DNA from 2 places in the Paenibacillus wuxiensis genome. Region 2 is predicted to be linked to the other one. Evidence: riboswitches for the same ligand, from Rfam matches in the RefSeq annotation. Region 2 holds a riboswitch; the other holds the start of a gene.
The links. Region 2 has a riboswitch for cyclic di-GMP ahead of ABN764_RS24645 (glycosyl hydrolase family 18 protein). Riboswitches for the same ligand answer to the same signal wherever they lie in the genome.
Positions count from the first base shown of each region.

Region 1: another riboswitch for cyclic di-GMP. It lies ahead of ABN764_RS19280 (CAP-associated domain-containing protein); the one in region 2 lies ahead of ABN764_RS24645 (glycosyl hydrolase family 18 protein).

Region 1 is NZ_JBEFZI010000008.1:96,117-104,049, forward strand. It holds gene ABN764_RS19265 (DUF6612 family protein) at 1-786, opposite strand, end outside; gene ABN764_RS19270 (helix-turn-helix transcriptional regulator) at 1,250-1,690, shown strand; gene ABN764_RS19275 (macrolide family glycosyltransferase) at 1,687-2,877, shown strand; cyclic di-GMP riboswitch class I at 3,216-3,305, shown strand; gene ABN764_RS19280 (CAP-associated domain-containing protein) at 3,516-6,110, shown strand; gene ABN764_RS19285 (DUF6612 family protein) at 6,249-7,022, opposite strand; gene ABN764_RS19290 (DUF6612 family protein) at 7,192-7,933, opposite strand, start outside.
Region 2 is NZ_JBEFZI010000012.1:95,819-103,751, forward strand. It holds gene ABN764_RS24645 (glycosyl hydrolase family 18 protein) at 1-2,837, opposite strand, end outside; cyclic di-GMP riboswitch class I at 2,949-3,033, opposite strand; gene ABN764_RS24650 (TrmB family transcriptional regulator) at 3,619-4,428, shown strand; gene ABN764_RS24655 (AzlC family ABC transporter permease) at 4,508-5,236, shown strand; gene ABN764_RS24660 (branched-chain amino acid transport AzlD family protein) at 5,227-5,553, shown strand; partial or broken gene ABN764_RS24665 (IS5/IS1182 family transposase) at 5,660-5,867, shown strand; gene ABN764_RS24670 (helix-turn-helix transcriptional regulator) at 6,065-6,730, opposite strand; gene sdaAB (L-serine ammonia-lyase, iron-sulfur-dependent subunit beta) at 7,323-7,933, shown strand, end outside.

The DNA.
Region 1 (7,933 bases), on a different contig from region 2:
TTTTATAATATGCTGTGGCACTTTAATCTGAGGAACCACATTGTGTCTAGTGTATGTTGAGTTACTTACAAAATGCTCCTCAATTTTTCGTCCGGACTCTTCTCCTGACTTGGTATATTCTAAAGCGGTACTCATAAGAAAATAATTATCCTTATTGATCCGATATTTAATGACTATGTTTTTCATATCGAGCATGATTTGTTTATTACCCTTTTGCTCCGACTTTTCCTGTTCTAATTTATCCTCTTCCTTGCTTGGTAACTCCGACCACAAAAAATGTTCCGCTTCCTTAGCCTTTTCATTTTCCAAACTCACTGTCACAATATAATCATTGCCTTCAGAATTAATGACCACTTCATTTACATACATCTTGATCTTTCTAAAGAGCTCGCTCAAATCCATATCTTTCCGTATTTGAGTTGGATTCATCGAACCATCCGGCAACTTTCTCCATTCACCGTCATATTGGAGGAAATATGATCCTTCATTCGTTTCGTACTTTTTTAACGTTAGGTTTACTTCATCAGACTTTATCGAATTTTCGAAATATACACCTATCGGTTCCTTCGTATAGTCAAATCTTATATTTGTTATCTTAGACTCTTCTATATTATGGTCTACTGTGAGTGTTTGTGTTTGAACGAAATCTACAGAGAAGCTCTTTAAACTTTTCTGCGCTTCAATTGCTTTTTGTAATAATTCATCAATTGTCGGCATCGTGTTACCGCATGCCGTTAACCCTAGTAATGATAAGAATGCTAGTAGTATGGTTATCCGTTTTTTCAAAATAACAGCCCCCTAAAATAATCTGCTTTACCTATGTTAGCCAATTTATAAAGAAGGGAACAGTAAGTTAAAACCTATTACTTCAATAAAATAGAAGCATTTAGACATCATCGATACATCTAATGGATACAGAAAGACTGTCGACAGTCTTGTTCTTTAACAGAACACCTCAGTTTGTATTCTCTATTAATTTGGTATGATATGGACAAATAACAGTGCACAAGTATTGGATATATTGCGAAAAATGTGTTGCAAAGGACGTCTTGCCCAAACCTCCATGTTCTCCTTCGACGAGCTTGTACCTAAGGATCTTTTGGTTCGCAAAATCGAATACGGCGCTATCGACGTTAGCTTCATCTATGACCTGTTCTTCGCCACAATTCTTAACATAAAATGTTGCGAACTGTTGATAGATTTTCACCTTGGTTCTTCTATATATTTAACGTATATGGAGATGAAAAATATGATTGGTATGAATATTCGTGTGTTGCGTAAAAAGCATAAATTCAGTCAGGAGCAATTAGCGGAGAAGGTAAACGTATCACGACAGACCGTAGCAAAGTGGGAAAATGGGGAGGCCTTGCCCGATATTTTTAAATGCAAGATACTCGCTGAACTTTTTCAAGTAACCCTGGATCAATTATCCCGTGATATGAGTGAAGAAGCGGCGAATCAGCTCGCCCCCAAGGGGAAGCAGTTCTTTGGTGTTGTGAAGGTAGGTGATCGGGGACAGATTGTCATTCCCAAACAGGCACGCGAAATGTATCAGATACAAGCTGGTGATAAGCTGATTGTCTTGGGGGAAGATGCGACAAAAGGGATTGCTCTCTTAAGAAGTAATCATTTCATGGAATTTGTAGAGATGATCCAAAAAGCGGAGCGAGAGGTAGATGAATCAGAATGAGCAAAATTGTATTTTTTTCGATACCCGCACATGGTCATACCAATCCAACCATTCCGGTGGTTGCCGAGTTAGTCAATAGAGGCCATCAAGTTTGGTACTATTCCTTTCTAGAATTTCAGGGAAAAATAGAAGGTGCTGGTGCTGCATTCATTGCTTGTGATGAGTTCTTGCCCCAGCTTTCACAAAAGGAATTGGATCGCAAGGTTGGCAAAGATTTTACAGCATTAATTGAGATGGTTGCCGATACTACCATCGCTTTGGATGAGAAGGTATGTCAGGAATTAAGGGAAATTCAGCCGGATTGTATTGTATCTGACTCTATATGCTTTTGGGGAAAATTATTTGCTAAAAAACTAGAAATTCCATATGTTTGTTCGACTACTACCTTTGCTTTTAATCAGTACACCGCGAAACTGATGAAGCGTGGTTGCATCGATGTATGGAGGATGATCGTGGGTTGGCCCCGAATGAACAGAAAAATTCAGTTGTTAAAGAATCATGGTTATGAAATAGGGAACGTTGTATCGATTGTTCAAAATAATAATGAAACAGACACCATTGTCTATACCTCGAAAGAATTCCAGCCGATGGCGGATACGTTTTCTGAGCGATATGCTTTTGTCGGACCATCCATCAGACAGTCTCCGTCGATACAGATTAATAAAAAAGATAGAAAACTAATCTACATTTCACTTGGGACGATACTGAATCAAAATCAAGATTTTTACCAAAAAGTTATTCAGGCATTTGCAGATACGGACTATGATGTTGTGATGTCAGTTGGTGAAAAAACGGAGATTGCTTCTCTTGGCAACATACCAAGAAATTTTACAGTGAATAACGTCGTGGATCAAATATCGGTATTGCAAACAGCCGATGTATTTATTACCCATTGCGGTATGAATAGTGTGAATGAAAGCCTTTATTTTGGAGTTCCAATGGTTTTATTTCCGCAACATAGCGAACAAGGATTAGTGGCTGATCGGGTTGCTCAACTGGGTGCAGGTTTACAGTTGAAAGGAAAGAAGCCAAAATATTTGGCAGCAGCGGTATCTGAGGTGTTGACGAATCGGACATATCAGGAAAATGCGCAAAAACTGTCAGAAACTTTTCAGAATGCTGGTGGTGCAGTAGAAGCGGCCAATGTGATTTTAACTAAATTCGAGCGAAGTCTTAATGGTATCTGATAATTTCGTATTGAACTATAGACAAAAAACATAAAGAACTCCCGCGGTATAGATATCACGGGAGTTTGTCTTCAATCTAACTGAATCCAATGGAAATAGCCTTAGAAATATGGTCTCGACTGTTAGATGAAAATAAAGTTGTAGACTGGGAGAGCCAATGAAAAAGACAATTGCCGAGCGATAACTCGTACATCACATATGTATTCCCGGAGCAAGCAGATACATAAATATCGAACTGGGTTGATAGACCTGGTACTTGATGAATTTTGCGTACCTATAGGCACAGTTGTATACAAGCTGTTCATTTACATGTTACTATAGACATTTAATCTGTAACATTTGGATAATGGCAAACCCTAGCGAAAGCAGGGGACGCAAAGCCACGGGTCTAATGTATTTCACAATGCGATGACAGCCGGGTTGCCCTAATTGCGACATTACGTGCGTCTTTTTTTATTGCGCTGCCATTAGGGTGGCGCTTTTTTTGTGCTATTGTAAAGCGTCCCCGGTGTTCATCTCATTTGATCGCAGAATGTAAAAGAATAGGAGATGAAATGATGCGGCCATGTTGTACAGCAACCAACAACGCAATGTACCAAGAACAGCATAAACACATTAAAGCAAGAAGAATACGGCATATGACGATTACAGCTAGCGCTGCGCTGTTAGCCGGGATGCTTATCTATCAGCCGACCCTTTATGCAGCGGATAAGCCGGTCGGTAGTAAGATTACTGTCACGAAAACGAACAATGCTCCGCAGGCAGGGGCAAACCAAATGCAAGGTATCACCATAGGAATGAGCGAGGATCAACTATTCCAAAAAATCGGACTGCCGGTTCGCAAGGATCTAAGTGAATATGGCTTCGAGTGGTATATTTACAATCAGGATTATAAACATTACTTACAAGTTGGTGTTCAGGATCACAAGGTCGTTGCACTCTATACGAATGCGAATGATTCTTATGGAAGCATTGGATTCGGTTCAACCAAGCAGGAGGTAGAGGCAGCCTTCGGATCTTCCCTCAGTCAAATTAGGAAAGGCAATACGATTTACAATATGGACAACAGCGGACAATATAGCCTGTACAAGGTCGGCGGTATGTATGCAACCGTGTTCTATGATCTCCATCAAGGGAATACGGTGACGGCTGTCCAATTTATTGCCCAGGATGTGGAACTGGCGTTCAAGGGGTACTTTGGCACGCCTAGCAAGCGATTGCAGACAAGCTTTGAGCAACAAATCCTCGATTTGGCTAATGCTGTGCGTGTCCGCGAGGGCATGAAGCCATTGAAGTGGAATGAAAAGGCTGCGGGAACTGCTCGCAAGCATAGCGACGATATGGGGCTGAGAAGCTTCTTCGATCATAACAATCCAGACGGCAAATCCCCGTTCGATCGGCTGAAGGCGGACGGAATCGTATACCAAAAGGCAGGGGAAAACATTGCTGCTGGACAGTCGAGTGCCATCTTCGTTCACGAGAACTGGATGAACTCGAAAGGACATCGTTCGAATATTTTGGGAGACTTTTCTCATCTAGGGGTGGGTGTGTACTTCGGGGGGAATTCAAATGTATATTACACACAGAACTTCGTCACGCAGAATTCCGTCGACGATAAAAAGCCCGATCCCGATGTTGTATCTCCTAGCCTCAGCAAATCTAAGGTTCTGACAGGAGATCCATTCGATGTAAAGGTCGAATATTCTGTGTCGAAAGCAGTATATTCAGCTTCATTCAGTCTTACTTATGACAGCCGCTTGACTCTCTTAGATATAAAGCCAAGCGTTACGATGGCTACCTATCAAAAGTTGAACTATCCAGATGTCCCACTTATCACGACAAAGAACATAACCGATTTACCTAATGGCCAGAAGCAATTGGATTACTCCGTAAATCTCAACGGAGGCGCTTATGAAGGAGACGGCGACATAGCAACCATCGCTTTCTTGAGCGACCAAGAAGGGAAATATACCTTCAATCTTGTAAATGCGAATCTGTTCAACGCAAACAATGAACGGATCCGAATCGGTTACATTCACTCGTCTACCGTTGATGTCATCAAGCCGTCTGTTCCGAATCCGAAGCCAGAGTTGCCTATTTCGTCTTCCTCATCTGAAGGCTCTAGAGGTTCTAGTAGTTCTACACCTTCGACTTCTGTGGGAACAATTCCAGCCGGTAAGACGATGAAGGCAGGATTATTGGCAGAGACGATGAAGGAGCATGCAGTGAATGCGGAGTTCAAGATAAATGCGAATACCGTAAAAAAACAGCTGCAGGACAAAAATGCCAAGCAGGTTCAACCCGATATTAGCGATGTAAGCATGAAGGATTACAATGAAGTCTCCTTCACGCTGGACAAATCGGCCGCCAAACTGCTGCAGGAATCAGGCAAGGATTTGCTTCTGTCTACAGCCGAATTCGATATTACCATTCCGAACAAGTCTATTGTGGAACTCATCGGAACGAGCGGACTCGAGCTTGTGGTGTCTCTTGCAGAGCATAAGGACAAAGGATTTAGCAAGCATCATGGCGAGACGACCTTTACGTCTCCGATGATCACGATCCGTGGGCCGCAAGAAGCAAAGAATATCCTGTTGGAAATCTCCTTGAAGCTGATGGAAGCTACAAAGGATATTCGTAAGGCAGGCGTGTACGCAGAAGCTCAAGGCGTAACAACAAATGCTTGGAGCTATAAACTGGCCGGAATGAAGGCAGCTGATAAGAAGCATATATCCTTCCAGGTCACGCAGTTCGGCACCTACACGATTGCAGAGCATGCAAGATCCTTCAATGATCTTACTGCACATTGGGCAAAGGATGAAATTGAAGTCATTGCAGCTCACGGACTGTTGTGCGGCAAAGACAGCATACACACATTCAAGCCGAACGACGTTATTACCCAAGCGGAGTTCGCCACCTTGCTTGATCGCTTGACGAATAACGGAAAGACTTGGGAACAGCGGATTGCAGAGCCTGGGGCACGTAAACCGATTACTCGCGAAAAAATGGTAGTGATGCTTACGCGGGCATTGAAAATTGATCTGTCCCATTCAAGCGCTTCGCTTGGATTTAAGGATGAAGCACTCATCTCACAGGATGCAAAGACAGCCGTTGTGTACGCAGTGAGCAAAGGACTTATCAAAGGAACCACCGATAACAAACTTGATCCGGCGGGAACGCTCACTCGAGCGCAGGCGGCACTCGTTTTGTACCGCGTGATACACGAGCAATAAGATATTCATCATGACACAAAAAGCAGAGATCCTAGATTAACACATAGGATCTCTGCTTCTTTTTTTCCTTTTACGGGGTGTATATTTTCTCAGTCTATCACTTTATTTTCTTTCTTCATCGACAATCGAGATCGTATCCTATTGAGCGTTGTCGATTACGTCCATCGGCACTTTGATTTCGGCCACTTCGTTATGCTTCGTAATCGTGCTCGTCACCTTCATGCTGATCGAAATCTTCTGTCCGTTCTCTTCCCCTTCGAGCACAAGTGTAAAGCCGCTCTTCGTCGGGAAGTAGGTTTCCTTATTCACGCCATATGTCATGGTAAGCGTCTTAACATTCATCTTGCCAAGCGCTTCCGCAGCTTCTTCACCAGATGACTCGGACAACAGCGTCTTCGCCAACTCCTTGCCTTTATCGCCAGACATATCCGTAGTCATGATGTATTCGTTACCTTCCACGGTAATCTTCGAATCTTTCTCTAACGGCTTGAATTTATCGAGATTTTGCGTCAAACTCATTTGGCTTTTAATGTTCATTTCCCACTGGCTCTTCAACTCATCCGGAACTTTCGCCCATTCGCCATTGACCTGAGAGTATGCTCCTTCTTTGGTGAAGTATTGTTTAATCGTTTGGTTCGTTTGGTCTGACACAATTGACGTATCTTGATAGAAACCAAGCGGTTCCTTTGTAAAGTCAGTTTTGATTTTAATATCCGATTTTTCTTCTTTGCTGCTGTCGCCTTGAATCCCATTCACTTGCTCAACATGGACATCCATTGAATAGCTCGTCAATGTTTTACCCGCATCCGTAGCCTTTTGAATCAATTCTCCTGCCGTAGGTGTTGAGTTGCCGCATGCTGTAATGCCTAGTACTACCATGATCGCTACGAGTGCTGCCGTCCACTTCTTCAAAACCGTCTGCCTCCCAAAATTAGTATGCTCCCTCATAGTAACCAATATCGATAGACAGACAAAGTGAACGTAGCCCTATTCCGAAACAGAAATTAGTAGAATAGAACTATTAATGCCATAAAAAAACCGCCAAATCCGTAGATTCGACGGTCTAGGCTATACATTGCGATTACTTAGCGCTGTCCAATACTTCTTGTGGCACCTTGATTTCGCCAATCTCGTTATGCTTCGAGAATGTGCTTGTCATAACCATTTTGAGTTCAACTTTCTGACCTTGCTCTTCTGCTTCCATAGACATGTCGATATCGGAAATTGTTGGCTGGTACGACTCCTTGTTGACGCCAAACTTCATCTTAATGCTATTAATTTTCATGTCTTCAAGCATTGCTTCCATTTGCGGATTGCTACCAGAGCCGGATTGGCTCAGCGCCTTCGCCAATTCTTTAAAGCCGTCGCCGGACAAGTCTGCCGTTAAGATATAGTTAGTTCCTTCTTCGGAAACCTTAGTATCTTTTGCAATCGTCTTAAATTGCTCCAAAAACCGCTCCGGACTTACTCCTTTTTCGGCACCCTCCAGGACTTCAGCCTTCACGTCAGCAGCTTTCGTCCATTGCTCGTTCATTTGCGAATAGATGCCGTCCTTCGTAATGTACTGAACAATCTTTTGTTCTTGTCCACCTACGGACATCGTCATTTCTTGATGCAGGTTAAACGGGTTCTTCGTAATGTCGCTTTTCACCTTAATATCTGTATTTTGCTCTTGCTTCTGATCTCCTTGGCTAATCGTAATATCCTGCTTCACTTGCCCTTCCGAGGAGAAACCCTTCAGCGACTTGCTTGCATCAATTGATTTTTGAATAAGTTCATCGACAGATGGAACCTGAGCATCCTTTTTCTCTGTCTCAGTTGTC
Region 2 (7,933 bases):
AAGTACTGCTTGATTTGATTCTTCGTCGAATCAACGGCTCTCAATGAAGCGGAACCATAGTTCTCGCCAGGCAGGAGCGTTCCGCTGCCATAGCACATCGTCATGATGTTCACGACTTTGACATCCACGCCGGCAGATAAGTAAGCTTCCAATACATCCAATTGAACAGAAGTCAGACCGCTTGGCAGTACAGGGAGTGTTAATACAATATCGACTCCCGTTGCATCCTGAAGCTTCTTAATCGCCTGCGCGTTGGCGACATTCAGGGCTTTGTTCTGAGCGCCGCCCTCAATGTCAAGGTCTAAGCGGGTCAGTCCATAGCCTTTAACAATTTCCATATACGTATTGAAGAGGGTATCGGTGTCTTGAGTCACTTCCCAGAACGATACGCCATTCAAACCGCCCAGCGAGATCGTGACATCGCCGCCCATTTCGCGAATTTCCCGAATAGACTGCTTAATCCCTTGGTATTGGGTGTTATCCGCATTCTTCTCATTCAGTACGGAATATCCTCCCCAGCCCCATTGCACTTTGCCATCCGCGATGTGCTGCGAACTGGATTGAATAAAGCCGAGATTGAAAAATTTCACGCCGGTATCCTCGGAAATTCTGGCGAGGTTAGGGGCGCCGTTGTTGGAATAGCCCGGTTTGGTAACCCATGCAACCATATCAACGAATGGAGAATTGACTTGCTTCGGCCACTCGATTCCTTGGCCAACCCCAAAATCATGCCCCGGGGCCGTCGCTTCGATAACGGTAATGGTGCGTTTTTTCTCGACCGTCAATCCTTGCGAATCCGTAACGGAGTACACCAGCTCATACTTGCCGGCTGCATTTGTATTAACTTCTCCCGTCACGGCAATACGTGATGTGAGATCTCCGTCTTCTGCATCCGTAGCAGTTACGCCGGCCAGCTTATCAAAGTTGTCGCCAACTGTAAGCGTCAGATCCGCTATGCCATGCAAAACAGGCGGTTGATTCTTGCTTGGAGCTTCATCACCCAGAATGAGTTGTCTGTTCATCTCCGGGCTGTTATTCGACACCCGCTGAACCAGCTCCATGCTTGTAACCTTGGCATTTCCCTTAAGTTTGAATGTATAGGATCTGCCAGGTTCAATCGTTTTGGCATCATAGACCGATTTCAAATCGACGATCGTGTAACCGTTCTCATTAGTTACGGTTCCCGCTAAATAATCGCCGGAAGTCAACGGTCCATCGGCTTGGATGTAGAGCTTCGGCAGCTTAACCGTTTTAGCTCCTCTTTCCACCGCTTTCAACACTTGATTCGATTCGGTCAAAGACTCGTTATTGAAGAGGGTGATTTCATAGCCTTTGCTGTTGCCCCAAGCCTCAGTATACGGTTTCACATCCGCCGTAACGTCCAGCTTGGTATATTGGATTTCATGTGTTGTCAACGCCTGGCTCCCGAAGAGGCCTTCTTTCGTTGCCTTTGTTAATTTGTCGCGCTTGGCAGGATCCGCAGTAGGGGCATCATTGGAAGCCATCCAAGCAATGACGCCGCCCAGACCGTTTTCAAGCACATATTTCGTTTTCTCTTGAATGGATCTTTCATTGTCATACGTGTAGAATACGCCAGTTGTCCCATCATACAGATAGGGAGCTTTGGCTGCATCATCCCAATATTCTTTGAGATTCGGGTAAGTGGCCTTCAGCTTGTCGAGGTTGCGATAAGACCAAATCCCCGTTCGACGGCCGGCATCCCCAATGGTGAGCGCTGCTTCGCCAACGGCGCCGCGGGATGGAGTCTGATCCGCGTCCTTGGCGGATAGTGCCGCTTCGCCGAATAGCCCCGGATGATTCGGATCGGATCCTTGCGACACTTTATCCCAGCCGCGAGTATAGTAGGCCGCCCCGATCACAATCTTGTTCGGCTCGGCACCTTGCTGAATCAAATAATTTACGCTTTCGTCGACGGACAGATTATTGCCCGTGAGCGGGTCGTTCGGGTTCGTATACAAGCCAGTATGGTGGCCGCTTACTTCATCCCATGCGCCGCGCATGTCATAAGTCATAATGTTGGCAAAGTCTACAATGTTGAACAGTCTCGGCACATCAATGCCGATATCGATCTTACTCTTCGGCGCTGGAAGCGCAACAGACAGTTCATACGCTTTACCAAGCTCAGCTCCTTGCTTATTCAATGCGTTTTTGATGTCTTGCAGGAGTAAAATATAATTGTTTTTATCCTCTGGTATAGCGTATTTCGTTCCTTCATCGTTCTTATTATCGACCAGATCGGGCTGTCGAACTTCAGCCGGGAACTCCCAATCGACATCCACGAAGTCCATGTTCGTGTACTTGATGAATTTCATGACATTTTGGATCAGATTCGCCCGTTTGGAAGCATCGGCTGCAACGACAGCGAAGTCGCCTGATTTCGACCATCCGCCAAGAGAAATACCGATCTTCAGATTTGGGTTTTCTGCGCGCAATTGCTGCAGGGCGATAAGGATGCCTGCATTGGCCGCTTGCCATTGAACGCCATCCTGGCCGACAGGCGCTTCTACAGCCGCATCCTTGTCCGTAAAGACAAGATTGCCTTGGGCATCAAAATCGAGAAACGCATAGTTCAAGTGGGTTAATTGATCGGCCGGAATATCCTTGGGATAAAAGTTTCCCTGTCCTCCCCAAATCGACCAATCGCCATAGTACATGACATTCCGGATTTCCTTAGTTTCATTTTTGACCACAGGTTCCTGTGCTGCGGAAACACTCGTTCCTGCGTAAGTCGGCGCCAGCGAGGATACGAACATCATGATGGTCATTACTGTCATTGCGAACAATCTTCGGGCACTGCGCTTTCTCCCAGTCTTCATCCGTTATTCACTTCCTATCAATAGATTTTATTAATAGGCAGCTAGGGTGGGGCATCTCGCCATGGATCATACAAAAACAACCATACGACTAATAGAGATGGGGGTCTATTAATCGGCAACTGGCTGGCATAGAATTTCTTCCTTAGCCCCTTTAGTTTTGCGTCACTAGATTTCCCTAGCTTTGCCTAGTAATACCTGCAAACATGCATACTCTTGCATAACGATACATGTTTACACCGTTAAATATACAGCAGTTTCACGTTTATTTAATGGGTCATACGGATTATTTGTGAATATATGAACATAGTTCAATATTATTATTCACTAGAAATATATCATGTTGAAATCCGGATGGAATAAGAGGATGTATGTTAATTCCATATGGTTTGATACTGGACATCAGCCTAGTAACTGCACCGATCCCTTGTTATTCCTTGTTATGCTTTTTTACATATTCCACATGTCCGACAAGGTTTAGGCAGTAGGTCTTAGGTAGGAGGGGAAATATATTGTAGTGTGGATGAACGAGCCAGAGTTCGCACAATGATAACGGAATATAACTTTCCTTATCAGTAAAATTCATGCAACTATATAGTACTTGGATTGGATTAAAAAGGACTGATCCTCCTTTTCTGGGCAATTATACCTCGCCCAAAAGTTGAAGAATCAGGAACAAAACAGTGGTCTGACGATCATTTTCGATAACGGAACCAGGATTGCTTTGACAGGTAATCCATTTTATTTTATAGTAAGTAACACACTAACTACTAAAGGAGTTGCCATGGAAGAACTTTATAAAGAGCTTCAGAAGTGGGGCTTTTCACAATATGAATGTAAAGCGTACATAGGGCTTTTGAAAAACTCCCCTATAACCGGATATGAAATAAGCAAAAGGTCGGGTGTGCCTCGTTCAACGATTTATGAAGTATTGGCAAAATTAATGGATAAAGGCGCGGTGTACACAGTACCTTCTGACCCCGTAACTTATGCACCTTTACCAGCAAAAGAGTTAATCCATCGATTGCGTAATGACTTTGACAATTCTATGGATTATCTTGAAAAGAATTTATCTGCGTTAGAAAGTGAACAAGAAGTTGATGTTATTCGACGCATCAGCAGTGATGAGCGCGTTGTGGCCGAAATGATTGACATAATCGATAAAGCTAAAAAAGAAATATGGTTGTCGATCTGGGAACCACAAGTCGATTCGATAAAAGGTGCTATAGATGAGCGGATAAAGGATAATATCCACGTCTTTTCTATTCTTTTTGGAGCACCTGAGATTCAGCTAGGAGCAACTACGCATCACAATTACATGGCTCCAGAAGTAGCTGAGGAACGTATGAACGGCCGCTTAACGATTGTTGCACGGGATAATGAAGAAGTCTTAATTGCAAATTTCGCGCCAAATACACCTGCATGGGCGGTAAAAACGGAAGACCCGGCACTTGTGTTAATCGCGATGGAATACATCAGGCATGACATTATGTTCTCAGAATTAGTGAAAGAAGTGGGCCCAGAGAAAGCAGAAGCGCTTTGGAAAAACGCTCCTAACCTATTTCATGTTGTTACTGGAAGACGGTTCAAATAAATTGAACCGTATTTTCTTTCACTTTTTCGTAGTAGTTAGTAAGTTAGCTTCTAATACTTGAAAATAAAGAGGGAATGAAATGAGTCTGTCGAACGTCCAAATGAATTCGTCTCCGAGAGCTGAAGATAGCTTTATCCAAGGAGTAAAAGATTGTGTCCCAACGCTACTAGGTTATTTAAGTATCGGATTAGCTGCAGGTGTGATCCAAAAGACTGCGGGACTTAGCATCACTGAGATCGCACTAATGTCTATGATTCTCTATGCTGGCTCAGCTCAGTTTATTGCTGCGGGTATGATAGCAGCAAGTAGTTCGATTCATGCCATTATTATTACGATATTCTTTGTTAATCTTCGTCATATTTTACTTAGTGCCGCTCTAGCACCTTATTTCCGGCATCTTACTCCACTTCGCAACATGCTAGTGGGATCTCTACTCACCGATGAGACATTCGGTGTCGCGATTACCGAGGCGGCCAAGAGAAAGCGAATCAGTGAGAAATGGATGCATGGTCTCAACATAACCGCTTATGTAAATTGGCTTGTAGCGAATCTAGCAGGAGCATTTTTGGCGCAATGGATTTCGAATCCTGAGAAATTCGGACTAGCATTCGCCTTGCCAGCTATGTTTATTGGAATTCTCGTACTCTCTATGGTAGGGCGAAATAGAATCAAACTTGATATCGTTGTCGCCATTATTGCAGTGGTCATTGCTGTGGGAAGTTCTTTCTTTTTGTCCAGCAGTATGGGCGTTATTGTGGCTACAATTATTGCTTCAACAATAGGAATGGTGGTAGAAAAATGGAAGTAAGATGGGACATTTTTTTGATTATTCTAGGCTCAGCTTTTGTCACGTTCATTCCAAGGGTCGTTCCTCTTATGGTGCTTAGTCGTTTTGAATTACCAGAGTGGGCAATGCGGTGGTTAAATTATGTCCCCATTTCTGTAATAGCTGCTCTGATAGGTCAAGAGATATTTATCCATGACGGAAAGCTTACATCTCTTACCAACAACATTGAATTTTTTGCAGCCATACCGACTTTTTTAATTGCGATAAAAACAAGAAGTTTATTGGGAACCGTACTGGGTGGTATTATTTCCATTATCATTTTACGTTTATTGTTTTGAAACTTGATACTAGAGTTTTAACGAGGATACATGGCTATGAGTATAAAATTTTATATGAGCGTTGTAAAAAGGGTCTAGTGGATGAAATACCTACTGCCAAAAACTACACATTGAGCAAATGGTATTCCAAAAGGGAGAATATTTCAAAACAAAGGCAAAAGAACGCTACAAAATTGAGGCGAAGAACAGTGAACTCAAACATAGACATGGGTATGGCGTAGCGTTATCCTCGGATCTTTTTGGCATGGAGTTACAAGGCATAATGGCAAATTTTAGCTCTTAACGTGAAGAGAATAGTAAAGCTACCGAAGTGAGAAGCCAGTGGTACAGGCTTGTGTATACAGTGAAAAAGACGACTATTATCCCATAAATAGAATAATAGTCGTCTTTTGTTTCGCTCTACGGCCTCGGATTGATCCAAGGTTTTTTGATTTACATTCATTTAGTTGAGAATTGTATACGCCTATCTATGTCTTGTATTGCTCGATTTATTGTTCTGATTCGATTGGGGCTACTTGTCGTTGCGAGATATCATTTGATGATAACGATAAACACTTGATTCCGACATTCCCATTATTTCAGCAACTTCATTTATTGTACCTTTAACTTCGAATACCCCGTATTCTTTTAATTTGAAAATAGCAAGTCTCTTTTGTTCAGGTGATAACTGAGCACCGGATTCTAATATATCTTTATCTATTACTCCATAAATGATATTACGAATATTATCGGTAAGTTTTTCAATAGGTTGTTCCTGGTCAGTTTCCTGTTCGATAAGATCTATAGCTGAACTTAGATTGGCCAATTTTAATATATCCTTTGCGACTTTTCTATAGACATCCGCATCAAAATTTATACATAAAAGACCTTGTAATTGACCTTCACGATCTTTTATAAATAAAGTTGATGAACGGAATTTTTTACCTCTGGGTCCTTCTCCAACATAATCTACAACATAATCCTTTTTTAGATATACCTTTTCGTTAATTAATTTTTTTGCATAGTCAGTTAAAGGGCCATTTAAAGATCTTCCACTTAAGTCTCCATTGACTATGTGACCGATTTGAGAACCCCCATTAGGATTTAAAACATGTAATACAAATTCATAATTAGAACCCAAAATTTCCCCGAAATAATTCATTATGTTTTGATAGTGTCGAAATAGTTCATTATCCATTTAAGTTTTCCTCCTAATCAGTTATTCCTGAATTTCATTCACTATGAAATTGCTCGCGAATTCATATTCAATTCCAGGGTTGAGCAAAATCTCTTTCAAATAAAAGATGCGCTTTACTTCTCGTACATAGATGCGTTCTTCTTTTTTCAGCTATAGATAACCCAACTTCGGGTCTTTTATCGACAAGGATTTCGTTTAATGAAGATGCCAGCATTCAAAATAGACAACCCTATTATAACTTATAACAAGTTTTATAGAATTTTAAAAGGTAGAAAAATTAAATTTGTAATAAAAAATTCCGGTAAAAATAATTTATTATTATTTGTTTGACTTCGCGATTATCTATGTGCTACTCTGTCTGTGTAGTAATAAAAAATAATTACTATAATAAATTATTTCAAATTATGTGAGAAGGATCAGAAAATGATCGTTGTTTTGATGGCATTGATTGCAAAGAGTATGATTACAACGATAATTTATCCAAGTATTCCATAAGTACTAAGAAAGGGTTTGATGATTCTTAGTGTTACTTTTGAAAACCCTTACATGGTGGGCGGGTGACTGGTATGGCAACTATGGGGAGGAAACTTATATGAACATGAAATTAGTTCCTGTTAAAGAAAAAAGGGTTGTTAATTACAAAAGTTGTTTTGATGTGATTGGACCGGTTATGATCGGCCCCTCTAGTTCACATACTGCAGGTGCCTTAGCTATTGGAACAGTTGCCAATAAATTATTTCAAGGTCTTCCCAAAAAAGTTGTGGTAAGGTATTATGAATCATTTGCTGAAACCCATAAAGGACACGGAACTGATTTTGCAATTATTGCTGGTATATTAGGATTTGCTGCCGACGATAGTAGGGTGCCTGGTGCTATTGAAATAGCAGAATCTAAAGGAATTGACATTACCTTTTTAGAAGAAGCAGGTGATAGTCCTGCCGGTCATCCGAATACTGCAGATATTTATCTGGAGGATGGAAATCGAAATATTAGAACAATGGGAACTTCAGTCGGTGGCGGATTAATTGAAATTAAACATATAGAAATTGACGGGTTTAGCTTACATCTTCAAGGACCATTGCCGGTTATTATAGCGATTTCCGAGAGAGATGACCTTGAATTTATATTACGCAGGATCTTTAAACAATATAATGTGGAAATTAACAATTTTAATAGTTTGGAGAAGTCAGGAAAATATTTATA